Regions from separate parts of the Mycolicibacterium fluoranthenivorans genome, predicted to be linked through region 3. Evidence: predicted binding sites of a transcription regulator. Region 3 holds the regulator's gene; each other region holds the start of a gene.
What was found. Region 3 encodes LexA, which represses DNA repair genes until DNA is damaged. Its sites were predicted from a motif close to CGAACANNTGTTCG; they were not measured.
Positions count from the first base shown of each region.

Region 1: the regulator LexA is predicted to act here: its motif matches at 2,033-2,046, upstream of FHU31_RS07800 (error-prone DNA polymerase).
Region 2: the regulator LexA is predicted to act here: its motif matches at 1,712-1,725, upstream of ruvC (crossover junction endodeoxyribonuclease RuvC).

Region 1 covers NZ_JAANOW010000001.1:1,576,920-1,581,284, reverse strand. Annotated here, with positions in the region: gene FHU31_RS07800 (error-prone DNA polymerase) at 1-2,017, opposite strand, end outside; gene FHU31_RS07795 (HNH endonuclease signature motif containing protein) at 2,119-3,333, shown strand; gene FHU31_RS07790 (IS110 family RNA-guided transposase) at 3,614-4,365, opposite strand, start outside.
Region 2 covers NZ_JAANOW010000001.1:2,824,066-2,828,430, reverse strand. Annotated here, with positions in the region: gene ruvB (Holliday junction branch migration DNA helicase RuvB) at 1-549, opposite strand, end outside; gene ruvA (Holliday junction branch migration protein RuvA) at 552-1,139, opposite strand; gene ruvC (crossover junction endodeoxyribonuclease RuvC) at 1,136-1,693, opposite strand; gene FHU31_RS13760 (hypothetical protein) at 1,802-2,131, opposite strand; gene FHU31_RS13755 (YebC/PmpR family DNA-binding transcriptional regulator) at 2,156-2,911, opposite strand; gene FHU31_RS13750 (TetR/AcrR family transcriptional regulator) at 2,953-3,555, opposite strand; gene FHU31_RS13745 (CocE/NonD family hydrolase) at 3,617-4,365, shown strand, end outside.
Region 3 covers NZ_JAANOW010000001.1:2,676,337-2,680,701, forward strand. Annotated here, with positions in the region: gene FHU31_RS12925 (sunset domain-containing protein) at 1-2,037, shown strand, start outside; gene lexA (transcriptional repressor LexA) at 2,044-2,718, opposite strand; gene FHU31_RS12935 (LysM peptidoglycan-binding domain-containing protein) at 2,916-3,458, shown strand; gene nrdR (transcriptional regulator NrdR) at 3,618-4,082, shown strand; gene FHU31_RS12945 (PhzF family protein) at 4,089-4,365, opposite strand, start outside.

The DNA of each region.
Region 1 (4,365 bases), 1.1 Mb from region 3:
CCAGGTCGTAGAACTCGCGGGGCTTCAGCCGCGGCAGGGTCGCCATCTGGGCCCGCGACTCCACCTGGAACACCCCGACCGAATCGGCGCGCTGCAACATCTCGTACACCGCGGGCTCGGAGAGATCCAGCTGCGCCAGGTCGACCTTGAGCCCCTTGTATTCGGCCGCCAGGTCGATGGCGTAGTGCAGGGCCGAGAGCATACCGAGTCCGAGCATGTCGAACTTCACCAAACCTATTGCCGCGCAGTCATCTTTATCCCACTGCAGCACGCTGCGGTTTTCCATCCTGGCCCATTCCACCGGACACACGTCGGCGATCGGACGGTCGCAGATCACCATGCCGCCGGAGTGAATACCCATATGACGGGGCAGGTTGGAGATCTGCGTGGCCAGGTCCACCACCTGGGCGGGGATATCCTCTACATCAGGTGAGTCGGCGAGGCCGTTCCACCGGCTGATCTGCTTGCTCCACGCGTCCTGCTGCCCTTGCGAGAAACCCAGGGCACGCGCCATATCCCGGATCGCACTGCGCCCCCGGTAGGTGATGACATTGGCGACCTGCGCGGCGTAGTCCCGTCCGTACTTCTGATAGACATACTGGATGGCGTTCTCGCGCAGGTCCGATTCGATATCGATATCGATATCGGGCGGGCCATCCCGGGCCGGGGATAGGAACCGCTCGAACAGCAACTCGTTCCTGACGGGGTCGACATTGGTGACCTTGAGGGCGTAGCAGACCGCCGAGTTCGCCGCCGATCCCCTGCCCTGGCACAGGATGCCGTTCTCCCGGCAGAACCGGGTGATGTCGTGCACCACAAGGAAATAGCCCGGGAAGTTCAACTGCTCGATGATCTTCAGTTCGTGCTCGATCTGCGCATAGGCTTTGGGCGCCTGCTGCGGCGACCCGTAGCGTTCAGCGGCGCCGGCGTCGACGAGGTGGCGCAACCAGCTGTTCTCGGTGTGCCCGTCCGGCACCGCGAACGGGGGCAGCCGGGGTGCGATGAGCCTCAGCTCGAAGGCGCACTGCTCGCCGAGATCCACTGCCGCCGAGACAATATCGGGGCCGAACAGCCGCGTCATCTCCTCTCCCGAGCGTAGATGTGCCCCACCCAGCGGGGCCAACCAGCCGGCCGCGGAGTCCAGCGAGTGGCGTGACCGGATGGCTGCCATCGCCATGGCCAGCCGACCACGGGACGGCTCGGCGAAATGCGCACCGGTGGTGGCCACCACGCCCACCCCGAACCGCGGCGCCAATGCGGCCAGCGCGGCATTGCGCTCGTGATCGCGCGGATGACCGTGGTGGCTCAGCTCGACACTGACCCGATCGCGTCCGAACCGGTCCACCAGGTCGGCCAACGCGCGCACGGCCGCGTCCGGGCCGCCGTCGGACAATGCTTGGCGGACATGCCCTTTGCGGCAGCCCGTGAGGATGTGCCAGTGCCCACCCGCGGCCTCGGTGAGCGCGTCGAAGTCGTAGCGCGGTTTACCCTTCTCCCCACCGGCCAGATGCGCGGCGGCCAGCTGACGGGACAGTCGCCGGTATCCCTCCGGCCCCCTTGCCAGCACCAGCAGGTGCGGGCCGGGCGGATCGGGATCCTCGGTGCGGGCCACGTTACCCAGCGACAGTTCAGCCCCGAACACCGTGGCCACGTTGAGCTCGCGGGCGGCCTCGGCGAACCGCACCACCCCGTAGAGCCCGTCGTGGTCGGTCAGCGCGATGGCCCGCAGATCAAGCCGGGCCGCTTCCTCGACGAGTTCCTCCGGCGTGCTGGCCCCGTCCAGGAAGCTGTATGCCGAATGCGTGTGCAGTTCGGCGTACGGGACCTTGGACCGGGCCCGTTCGACATCCGCAGGACGGTAAGCACCGCGCTTGCGCGACCAGCCGGGGCTGTCCCCGCCGTCACCCGGCGGGGCCTCGATCCGGCGGGGCCCGCCACCCTCGGCAGGCCGAGGGAACCGGCCAGAGAGCACCCGCTCCATCTCCGACCAGGTCGGCGGTCCGTTGTGCCAGCCCACCCGACCCAGAGTAATCGAACATTTGTTCGATGACCAGTCGGGTTCGGGCCGGTCCATCGCGGAGGTCAGGACTTGTCGGTCCCCTCTGCGATGATGGGTTCATGTCCGGTACCGCAACACCTTTGGCCGCCGGACAGCGGCTGGAGGTGTTGTTCGACGAGATCGCCGAGTTGTGCGGGCAGCGCAATGCCATCGACGGGCGCTTGGTGCAGATCGTGGCCGAATTGGAGCGCGAGGAGCTATGTGGCCTGACCGGCGCACGGTCGGTGTCGGCGTTGGTGGCGTGGAAGACCGGGGTCGCCCCGCGTAACGCCGAGACCGTCGTCGCGGTGGCACGGCGGCTGGAAGAGTTTCCGCGCTGCGCCGAAGCGCTGCGTGAGGGGCGGTTGTCGCTGGATCAGGTCGGGGTGATCGCCGAACGTGCCGCCGAGGGCTCCGATGAGCATTACGCCGAACTGGCGTCGGTGGCCACGGTCAGCCAGCTGCGCACCGCGGTGACGATGGCACCGCGTCCCGATCCTGAGACACCGACCGAATCGGGGCCGGAGGTCACGAAAACCTCCACCGGGGACCGGTACACCACCTACCGGATCCGGCTACCCCGGCTGGAAGCCGCGACATTCGATGCCGCCGTGCAGTCCCACCACGATGCGTTGATCGCCGAACACCCCGCCGACACCGAAGAACCGTTCCCGACTCGGGTGGATGCGTTCATGAGCCTGGTCGAAGCCGGCTGGGATTCTGATGTGGCCCGGCGCCCGCACGGCCAGCACACCACCGTGGTGATCCATCTCGATATCGACAAGCCCGCCGCTGCACTGCACCTGGGCCCGGTGCTGTCCGAGGATGAACGGCGCTACCTGCTCTGCGATGCCACCTGCGAAATCTGGTTTGCACGCCACGGCCAACCGATCGGCGCCGGCCGGGCCACCCGCACCATCAACCGCCGCCTGCGCCGGGCACTCGAGCACCGCGACCGCTGCTGTGTGGTGCCCGGCTGCGCTGCCACCCGCGGACTGCACGCCCACCACCTCCAGCATTGGGAAGACGGCGGCCCCACCGAACTGTCCAACCTGGTGCTGCTCTGCCCGTTCCACCACCGCCTGCATCACCGCGGCGGCCTCACCCTCACCGGCCCCGCGGACCGGCTGGTCGTCACCGACAGCGACGGCCGAAAACTCGACGGCGGAGCCTTGGCCCGCCCACCCACCACACCGGCACCGAATGTCCCGCCCTACCCCGGACCGACCGGCGAACGCGCCCAATGGTGGTGGTACCCACCCTTCGAACCCCAGTCGCCGCCGAACGACAACTGATATGTAGAGAACTTTGTCAAGGGGCATGGGGAGGCGCCGTCGGGGAGCTACCCCGACGGCGCCTCGTTGCTTCCTTGGCGAGTCCGTGTGGTGAGCGTGTCGTTGGCGACGCGCGGTCAGACTGATATTCGCGGGTTGGCTACCGCAGGACGGGGTTTCGGCTGGATCGCATCCGCGGGTCTAGTGTCGAGCGTCGACCCGAAGGTCTGCTCATAGTTGGGTCGCGGGTCGATCCACGCGCTGCTACCACCGTGCTCGCGAGGAAGCAGTCAGGTGGCGGTCAGTCGTCCATGACCGCCAGTGACCAGCACCAGCCGGCCAGTTCACGGGCGATCGCAACGTTGGCCACGGTGGACCGCTTGCGCCGCGCCAGGAAATCCACCCACCGGTTGTGCAGACGACGGTTGCCCTCGTGACCGCGAGCACGGGCCGCCGCGGGGGCCTTCTCCCACCGTGCACGCATGACCGCTCGCGCCTGATACTTGGGTCGGTGATGCCAGGCGGCTTCGACCAGTAGTCGGCGCGCGTGAGTGTTTCCGGTCTTGGTGATCGGTCCCTGCGATCGCGTGGAACCCGACGAGGACTCCGAGGGCACCAGCCCGATGAACGCACCGATCGTGTTGCCGGTGAACCGGTTCCAGTCGCCGATCTCGACTGCCAACGCGAACGCCGTCAACGTGCCCACCCCGCGCAGGCAGGACATCCTGCGCACCACGGGGGTGAACTCACTGTCGGTGGCGATGTTCTCGATCGCCGAGTCCAGACCTCGGCGCCTGGCCTGCAACATCAACACCTGCTCGTAGTCGGAATCGAAGGCCATCCGGGTCGCCAGCGTCGGCAACTGCGGTGCCACCCGGCTCCTGAGCCACCGATCGTGCGCATCGGTCCAGGCCGCACCTTCGTAGTAGACGATGCCGTGGCGTAGCAGCAGCTTGGACAGTCGATGCCGTGCCCTCATCAGATCACCGCGGCAGTCTTCGCGTGCACGTACCAGATCACGGGCAGCTTCCTGGTTCACACTGGGGATCGACA
Region 2 (4,365 bases), 150 kb from region 3:
GAACCGATCACGTAGCGGCCCGGTCAGCGCACCGGACCGGGTGGTGGCACCGACCAGGGTGAAGGGCGCGACGTCGAGCGGAATCGAGGTGGCGCCAGGACCTTTGCCCACGACGACATCCACCCGGAAGTCCTCCATCGCGAGATAGAGCATCTCCTCGGCCGGCCGGGCGATCCGGTGGATCTCGTCGATGAACAGCACATCGCCTTCGACCAGATTGGACAGCATCGCCGCCAGGTCACCCGCGCGTTCCAGGGCGGGCCCGGACGTGACCCGAAGCGCCGCACCGAGTTCGGCGGCGATGATCATCGCCAGCGAGGTCTTGCCCAGGCCCGGCGGCCCCGACAGCAGGATGTGATCCGGTGTGCCGCCGCGGTTCTTGGCGCCCTCGAGGACGAGCTGAAGCTGTTCGCGGACCCGATGCTGGCCGATGAACTCCGCCAGCGAGCGCGGCCGCAGGCTGGCGTCGACATCGCCCTCGCCGACCGTCAGTGCGGGTGAGACCTCCCGCTCGTCGGGACTCTCGGCGTCCTCACTGAACCGACCCATGTCTACTTCTTACCGAGCATGGACAACGCGGCGCGCAGCGCGCTGGAGGTGGTGGCCTCCGGATCGCCGGCGAGCACCTTGTCGGTGGCCTCCTCGGCCTGCTTGGCCGCAAAGCCAAGCCCGACAAGGGCTTCCACCACGGGGCCGCGAACACCGAACCCGCCCACCGCGGCCGGGCCCGCCCCGGCGACCGCACCGATCTTGTCGCGCAGTTCGAGCACCAGGCGTTCGGCGCCCCGCTTCCCGATACCGGGCACCCGGGTGAGTGCGGTGACGTCACCGTCGGCGAGCGCCTGGCGCAGCGCATGGGCGTCGTAGACCGCAAGCGTCGCCAGCGCGATCTTGGGACCCACTCCGGACACCCCGAGCAGGGTGGAGAACAGGTCCCGGGCCTCGCCGTCGACGAACCCGTACAGCGTCATCGAATCCTCGCGCACGATCATCGCGGTGATCAGTCTGGTCTCGTCACCACGGCGCAGAGTCGCCAGTGTGGACGGGGTGGCCATCACCTTGTAGCCCACCCCCGCCGCCTCGATGACCGCGTGGTCCAGTGCGATGTCGATCACCTCGCCACGTACCGATGCGATCATGCGCGGGCCGCCTTCAGTCGAGCCTGGTAGGTACGTCGAGCTTCGGCGGCCTTGGCCTCGGCTTCGGCCATCCGGGCGATCATCGGCGCCCGCCAGCAGTGACAGATGGCCAGCGCGAGGGCATCGGCGGCGTCGGCGGGGGTCGGTTTCTGCTGCAGGGCAAGGATCTTGGTGACCATCGTGGTGACCTGCGCCTTGTCCGCCCGGCCGTTCCCGGTGACCGCGGCTTTGACCTCGCTGGGCGTGTGGAAGTGCACGTCGATACCGCGACGGGCCGCGGCCAGGGCGATCACACCGCCAGCCTGCGCGGTGCCCATCGCGGTGTTGGCGTTGTGGTTGGCGAAAACCCGCTCGATGGCCAGCACATCCGGCACGTGCGTATCCAGCCAGTGCTCGACGGTGTCGCTGATGGTCAGCAGTCGCATGGCCAGCGGCGAGTCCGACGGGGTCCGCACCACGTCGACGTCCAGCGCGATCACCTGGCGGCCCTTACCGCTCTCGATCACCGACAGCCCGCAGCGGGTCAACCCGGGGTCGACACCCATCACGCGCACGCCCAACCCTTCCGTCTACGAACAGCTGTTCGATACCTTAGCCGCGGACGGCGACAAGGCGACGCAGGGACACACCCGAGCCATCCGGTCGGGTCCGAAGCCCACGGGTCAGACGATGGTCGCGCGGGTTTCCGGCTCGTCGAGCGGCCGCTGCATCTCCGCGACGATCTCAGCCATCCGCGCACGCGATGCCGCCCACCCGCGGACCTTCTCCTCGCGCGGGTCGTCGCCCTTGCGGCGCACCACGATGGTCCAGGGTGCACCGAAGAACCTGGCTGCCAACCAGAACGGCCAGATGACGAGGGCGGGCAACGTGAACATCAGCCCGATCCAGAAGAAGACACCGCTGTCGCCGGGGTCGAAAGCGATGGCCCCGAACGGCCACCACACCCGGCGCACCGAGCAGCGGACCCCGACCGCGTCCTTGAATCGGGTCACCGCGACCGCGTCACGACAGGACCGCTACTCCTCATCGAGCTGGGCCGCGACATCCTCGGGGATGTCGACGTTGGTGTAGACCTCTTGCACATCGTCGCTGTCTTCGAGCGCGTCGACGAGCTTGAGCACCTTGCGGGCGGCCTCCAGGTCGACCTGCACGCTCACCGACGGTTGGAAGCCGGACTCGGCCGAGTCGTAGTCGATCCCGGCGTCCTGCAGCGCGGTGCGCACCGCGACCAGGTCGGTGGGCTCGGAGATGATCTCGAAGCTCTCGCCCAGGTCGTTGATCTCCTCGGCGCCGGCCTCCAGGACCGCCGCCAGCACGTCATCCTCGGACAGCCCGTTCTTCTCCAGCGTCACCACGCCTTTGCGGGAGAACAGGTAGGACACCGAACCCGGATCGGCCATATTGCCGCCGTTGCGGGTCATCGCCACCCGGACCTCGCCGGCGGCCCGGTTCTTGTTATCGGTCAGGCACTCCACCAGGACCGCGACACCGTTGGGTCCGTAGCCCTCGTAGGTGATGGTCTGCCAGTCGGCGCCGCCGGCCTCTTCGCCCGCGCCCCGCTTGCGGGCCCGCTCGATGTTGTCGTTGGGGACCGAGGACTTCTTGGCCTTCTGGATGGCGTCGTAGAGGGTCGGGTTGCCACCCGGATCACCACCACCGGTCCGCGCGGCCACCTCGATGTTCTTGATCAGTTTGGCGAAGTTCTTGCCTCGACGGGCGTCGATGATCGCCTTCTTGTGCTTTGTGGTGGCCCACTTGGAATGGCCGCTCATGCAGGTACGCCCTCTTTCTGGTCTAACTCCGGCTGTCCACTCTACTTGGACAGATCCCCTTCGATATAGCGCTGGAGGTTCGGCGCGACGGCGGCGACCAGTTCGTCCTCGGTCATGGTGGCCACCGGCTCGATCCGCCAGATGTAGCGCATCATCGCCAAGCCCATGATCTGCGAGGACACCAGGCCGCTGCGCACCTTGCGATCGTGCTCGTCGGCACCCAGCTGCGCCACCCCCATCAGCTGACCTTCGACCACGCGGCGCAACTTCTCCCGCGTGCTCTGCTCGTGCGCCGCGGTCTGTAGTACCGAGCGCAGTACGGGCCCGATCTCGTCATCGCCCCACGCACCCAGCATCAGCCGCAGCAGCGCGGCGCCGAGGTCTGGCAGCGGTGTCGCCCAGGTGTTGGCGACGTTCTCCAACCAGCGCGGGGGCGGTGTCGTCGCCGCATCCAGCAGCCGATCCTTGGACCCGAAGTAGTGGTAGACCAGCGCCGGATCGACGTCGGCCGCCCGCGCCACCGACCGGATCGTCGTCCCGGCGTATCCGGTGTCCGCGAACGCATCGCGGGCAGCGCCGAGGATGCGCGCCTGAAGGACGCCGCGTTCGTCTCGCGGCCCCGGGGGCACCGCCTTCTTCGCCATCGCGACACCCTATCAATATTTTCACGTTGCGTTGAGATTAATTTCAACGTACCGTGAGACTATGGCAACGTCCCCCCTGAAAGCCCCACTGAACGGGCCTCAGACCACCGGCCGCACGTTCCGCAATCTCAGCGAGCCGCAATACGGCATACGCCGCGACATCAACGTCGGCGTGCCGGTCCGCGACGGCATCTCACTGATGGCCGACGTACACCGACCCGACGCCGACGGCCGCTTCCCCGTCCTGATCGCCGCGTCGCCCTACCCACGTCAGATCCAGGACCTCGGCGCACCGATGGGTTTCATCGAGGCCGGTAACACCCCGTTCTGGGTGTCGCGCGGCTACGTACACGTGATCGCCAATGTCCGTGGGACAGGCGGGTCGGGTGGCGAATTCGGCTTCTTCGACGGACAGGAACGTCGCGATATGCACGACCTCGTCGAATGGGCTGCGGCCCAACCGTGGTGTGACGGCAACGTGGGGATGATCGGCATCAGCTACTTCGCGATGACCCAGCTGGAAGCCGCGGTCGAGCGGCCTCCGCATCTCAAGGCCATCTTCCCGCTGGCCGTCACCTCGGATCTATTCGAGGCGGCCTCACACCACGGCCTGGTGAGTTCGGCCTTCATCACCCCGTTCCTGTCGATGATGGGGTTGACCGCCGCCCGCAGCGACGACTTCTGGCGCAGCCTGCCGCTTCAGATCGCCCGCAAGGTGCTCAATCTGCCGCCGCTGCACCGCAAGTTCGGCACGATGAACGGCGAGGCCGCGGTGACGCTGATGCACCAGCTGCTCAAGCTGCCGCACGA
Region 3 (4,365 bases):
CTAGGGCTGGCGGCGCCGATGATGGTGGTGGCCGGCGTGCTGGCAATGGTGCTCGCGGCACCGGCGTCGGCCACGCCCGAGAGCGACGCCGACGCAGCGATCAGCGCCGCGTGGGACGATGCCGGTGGCGACACCGGACCCCTGGGTGGCAAGGACGGCGACGTCTACGCCGTCGGTGCGGGCTTCGGGCAGAACTTCGCCGGAGGCAAGATCTTCTTCACTCCGCAGACCGGTGCGCACATCATGGCCGGCGCGATCCTGGACAAATACCAGTCTCTGGGCGGTCCCGCGGACAGCGACCTGGGTTTTCCGACGATCGATGAGGGACCGGGCCGCGCGCCCGGCAGTCGCAACACCACCTTCAGTGCGGCGGACAACCCCGTCATCTTCTGGACACCGGACAACGGAGCCAGGGTGGTGCGCGGGGCGATCAACGCCGCGTGGGACAAACTCGGCGGATCCGCCGCGGTGCTCGGAGTGCCCACCGGGGATGAGATCTCGCGCGGGGAGGTGATCTCCCAGCAGTTCACCGGCGGTGAGGTGTCGTGGAACCGGAAGACCAAGGCCTTCACCACGACGCCGCCCGAACTCGCCGATCAACTCGCCGGCCTGGAGGTCCCGTCCGACGCCACTTCGGAGATCGCGGCGGCCCGCCGCGCTGCCGGTGGAGCGCTGGGTCCGCTCGGCGCCCCGGACGGCGGTCAGTACGCCATCGGTTCCGACGGTGTCGGCCAGAACTACGCCGGCGGCAAGATCTTCTACAGCCCGGCCACCGGCGCCGATGTCGTCACCGGTCAGGTGCTGGCCAAGTACGAGAGCGTCGGCGGACCCACCGGCGATCTCGGCTTCCCGACCGCCAGCGAATCCGACGGCGGGCTGGCCCCGGCCAGCCGGTTCGTGCCGTTCGCCGCCGCGGACAAGCCCGTCATCTTCTGGACTCCCGACTTCGGCGCCGTGATCGTCCGTGGTGCCATGAACGCGGCGTGGGACAAACTCGGCGGTGCCACCGGGGATCTGGGTGCGCCCAAGAGCGATCAGACCCAGAACGGTGATGTCATCACCCAGCAGTTCAACGGCGGCAGCATCTCGTGGGACCAGTCGACCCATAAGTTCACGACGGAGCCCGCGAATCTGCAGTCGCAACTGGCCGGCCTCGAGGTGCCCGGTGCCGATGCGCCCAAAGCCCCCGCCGCAGAGCCCAGCAGTACCGCCGGCAAGAAGTGGTACGCGTGGAGTTGGTGGTGGCTGCTGGGCCTGATCCCGCTGCTCGCACTGGTCGGCCTCATCATCACGGCGGTGCTGCGCAACCGGCGGTCGCGGGATGACCATTTCGGTGAGCACTACGACGGCGAGCACCACGAGGGCGATGGCTACGACGGCGATCGCTACGGTGAGGACGAGTACGCGGCCGGCTACCGAGGCCCGCACGATTCGGGTTTCGACGGCCGCGCCGAGTCACACGAGCCCGACGAGTACGAGAGTGGGCCCGCCGCATTCGGCCAGGAGCCCGGCGGTTACTCGCCGCAGAGTCCCTGGGCGCTGGCGGGGCTCGGCGCCGAAGAGCACGACGAAGCCGGCGAACCGGCCCAACCCGATGCCCACGAATCGCTGGAATTCGACTCCGATGCCGACTCTGTCGACACGGCCCCCACCCGCATCCAGTCTGATGTCCCCGAGGATGACGACGACCTCAGCGATCGCGACGAGGTGGACCACGACGACGAGCCCGAACCGGAGACTGCCGCCGTACCCCTGGTGGCGGGCCTACCGCCGATTCCGCGCTCGACCTACGAACCCGACTTCCCCAGCGGACGCCATGCGGCGATCCATATCGAGGAGCCGGATCCCGCAAATACCTCGATGCGCCTGGCGGGTAGCGACCCGTACCGCGCACCCGAGGGCTATCTGATCAAGGCGCACACCGGCACGGGCGAGTATTGGACGCCCGGTATGCCCGGCTATGACCAGACACCGGCTGAGATCTGGTTCGTCAATGAGGAATTCGCGGTGACGAACGGATTCGTTCGCGCCAACTGATCTCCGTCAGATCTTGCGGATGACGGTGACGACCTTGCCCAGCACCACTGCGTCGTTGCCGGGGATCGGATCGAACACCGGGTTGTGCGGCATCAGCCACACCTGACCCCGGGTGCGCTTGAACGTCTTGACCGTGGCTTCGCCGTCGATCATCGCCGCGACGATATCGCCGTTCTCGGCGACGTTCTGCTGACGGATGACCACCCAGTCGCCGTCGCAGATCGCTGCGTCGATCATGGATTCGCCGACCACCTTCAACAGGAACAGCGACCCTTCGCCGACGAGTTCGCGGGGCAACGGGAACACGTCCTCCACGGCCTCCTCGGCCAGGATCGGGCCACCGGCGGCGATCCGGCCCAGCACCGGCACGAAGGTCGGCTCGGGAAGCGCGTCGGATCCGGCGACGTCGGTGGCGACGATCGGCGTCACCGTATCGTCGGAACCCCGGACGTCCACCGCGCGAGGACGGTTGGGATCGCGACGGAGATAGCCCTTCTTCTCCAGTGTCCGGAGTTGGTGTGCGACAGACGAGGTCGACGTCAGGCCGACCGCGTCACCGATCTCCCGAATGCTCGGCGGGTAGCCACGGCTGGTCACCGACGCGCGGATGACCTCCAGAATGGTGCGCTGCCGCTCGGTGAGTCCTGAACGCGCCTCAGGGGTGTCGGTGTGCTCGCTCATGGCGCCGAATCTAGTCGCCCCGGGACCATTAATCAAACATGTGTTCGAGGCGTGTCGGCGTGCGCCGCCACTTGTCGGTGGGTGCCTTTATCGTTTGCAACAGTTCGATCACATGTTCTATCCATCGAACACATGATCGACTATCTTCGAACACACAAGCGAACGATCGGCAGGCCCACTCGGCGAAAGGCGGAGAAATGACCATTCTGGAGACTCGATTCGACACCCAGTTCGACCGCGAGTTCGATCGCGAGTTCGAATCTCACTTCGACGCGCGCCCCGTGGGCCGCGGCCAGGTCGAGGTCCGGCGGCGCGCCGCGGCCGAGGTGTGGCCGTTGCCGCGGGATGTGGTCGTGCGGCGCCGTCGCCCGCAGGTGCGCCGGCCCTCGGGTGCCCCGCTCGGGCACCGCGGCACCGGCGTCCTGATGTCACGGGCCTCGCACCGCCGCCGCCCGATCACCCCGGTCACCACCGTGGTGCTGGCGCTGATCGCCGCCGCGATCACGGTGTGGCTGGGTCTGGTCGCCCAGGTGGGCGGTGACGTCGGCCAGGCTGCGGTGCAGGTACCCACCCGGCTGTCGGTGGTGCAGGTCGAAGCGGGGGAGACGCTGCAACATGTGGCGCAGCGGGTCGCTCCCGACGCACCCGTCGACTCGGTGGTCGACCGGATCAAGGAACTCAACAAGCTCGACTCCGCTGCGGTGCCCGCCGGGCGGACCCTCATCGCGCCGATCGGCTGACTCGTGAGTGGCCAAACGCGCTGCCGCCCAATGTCGGCGGTGCCCGGCCGGCCGCCCGTCCAGCGCCCAATCAGGACAGACGGGCGACGCCTGCGGGTGGTGCAGGTAGGCTCGGAGTCGTTCGAAGTGGTCGACATTCGGTGCGGCGAAGGAGCGGTGATGCACTGTCCGTTCTGCCGTCACCCTGATTCACGGGTCGTCGACTCGCGCGAGACCGATGAGGGGCAGGCCATCAGGCGCCGCCGCTCCTGCCCCGAGTGCGGGCGCCGGTTCACCACCGTGGAAACCGCGGTGCTCGCCGTGGTGAAGCGCAGCGGCGTCACCGAACCGTTCAGTCGTGAGAAGGTCATCAAGGGTGTCCGTCGCGCCTGCCAGGGACGTCAGGTGGACGACGATGCGCTCAACCTGTTGGCCCAGCAGGTCGAGGATGCGGTGCGGGCCGCGGGCTCGCCGGAGATTCCCAGCCACGAGGTCGGGCTCGCCATCCTCGGGCCGCTTCGCGACCTCGACGAGGTCGCCTACCTCAGATTCGCGTCCGTGTACCGGTCGTTTAGCTCGGCCGCCGATTTCGAGCGCGAGATCGAGGCGTTGCGCGCCCATCGCCGTGTGACGAGCACCGGCTGAGCCCGCTCATTCGACCACGGTGTCGCTGTCGCGGGTCACGCGCCCGGCGATCTTGACCCAGCCCTGCGGATCCCACCAGGTGTGTATCTCCGAGCCCTTGCCCTGGGTGATGTGCAGATCCCGGCTGAGATAGTCGGTCATCCGCACCGCGGCAGCGCCGGTCGCCTCGTCCTCGACGATTCCCACGTGTGGGGCGAACACCCTCGACCGCAGCGCCCCGTCTGCGGCGCTGGTCCAGGCCCACACGTAGTGCCCGGTGTCGCCGGGGTAGTCCGACGGGTCG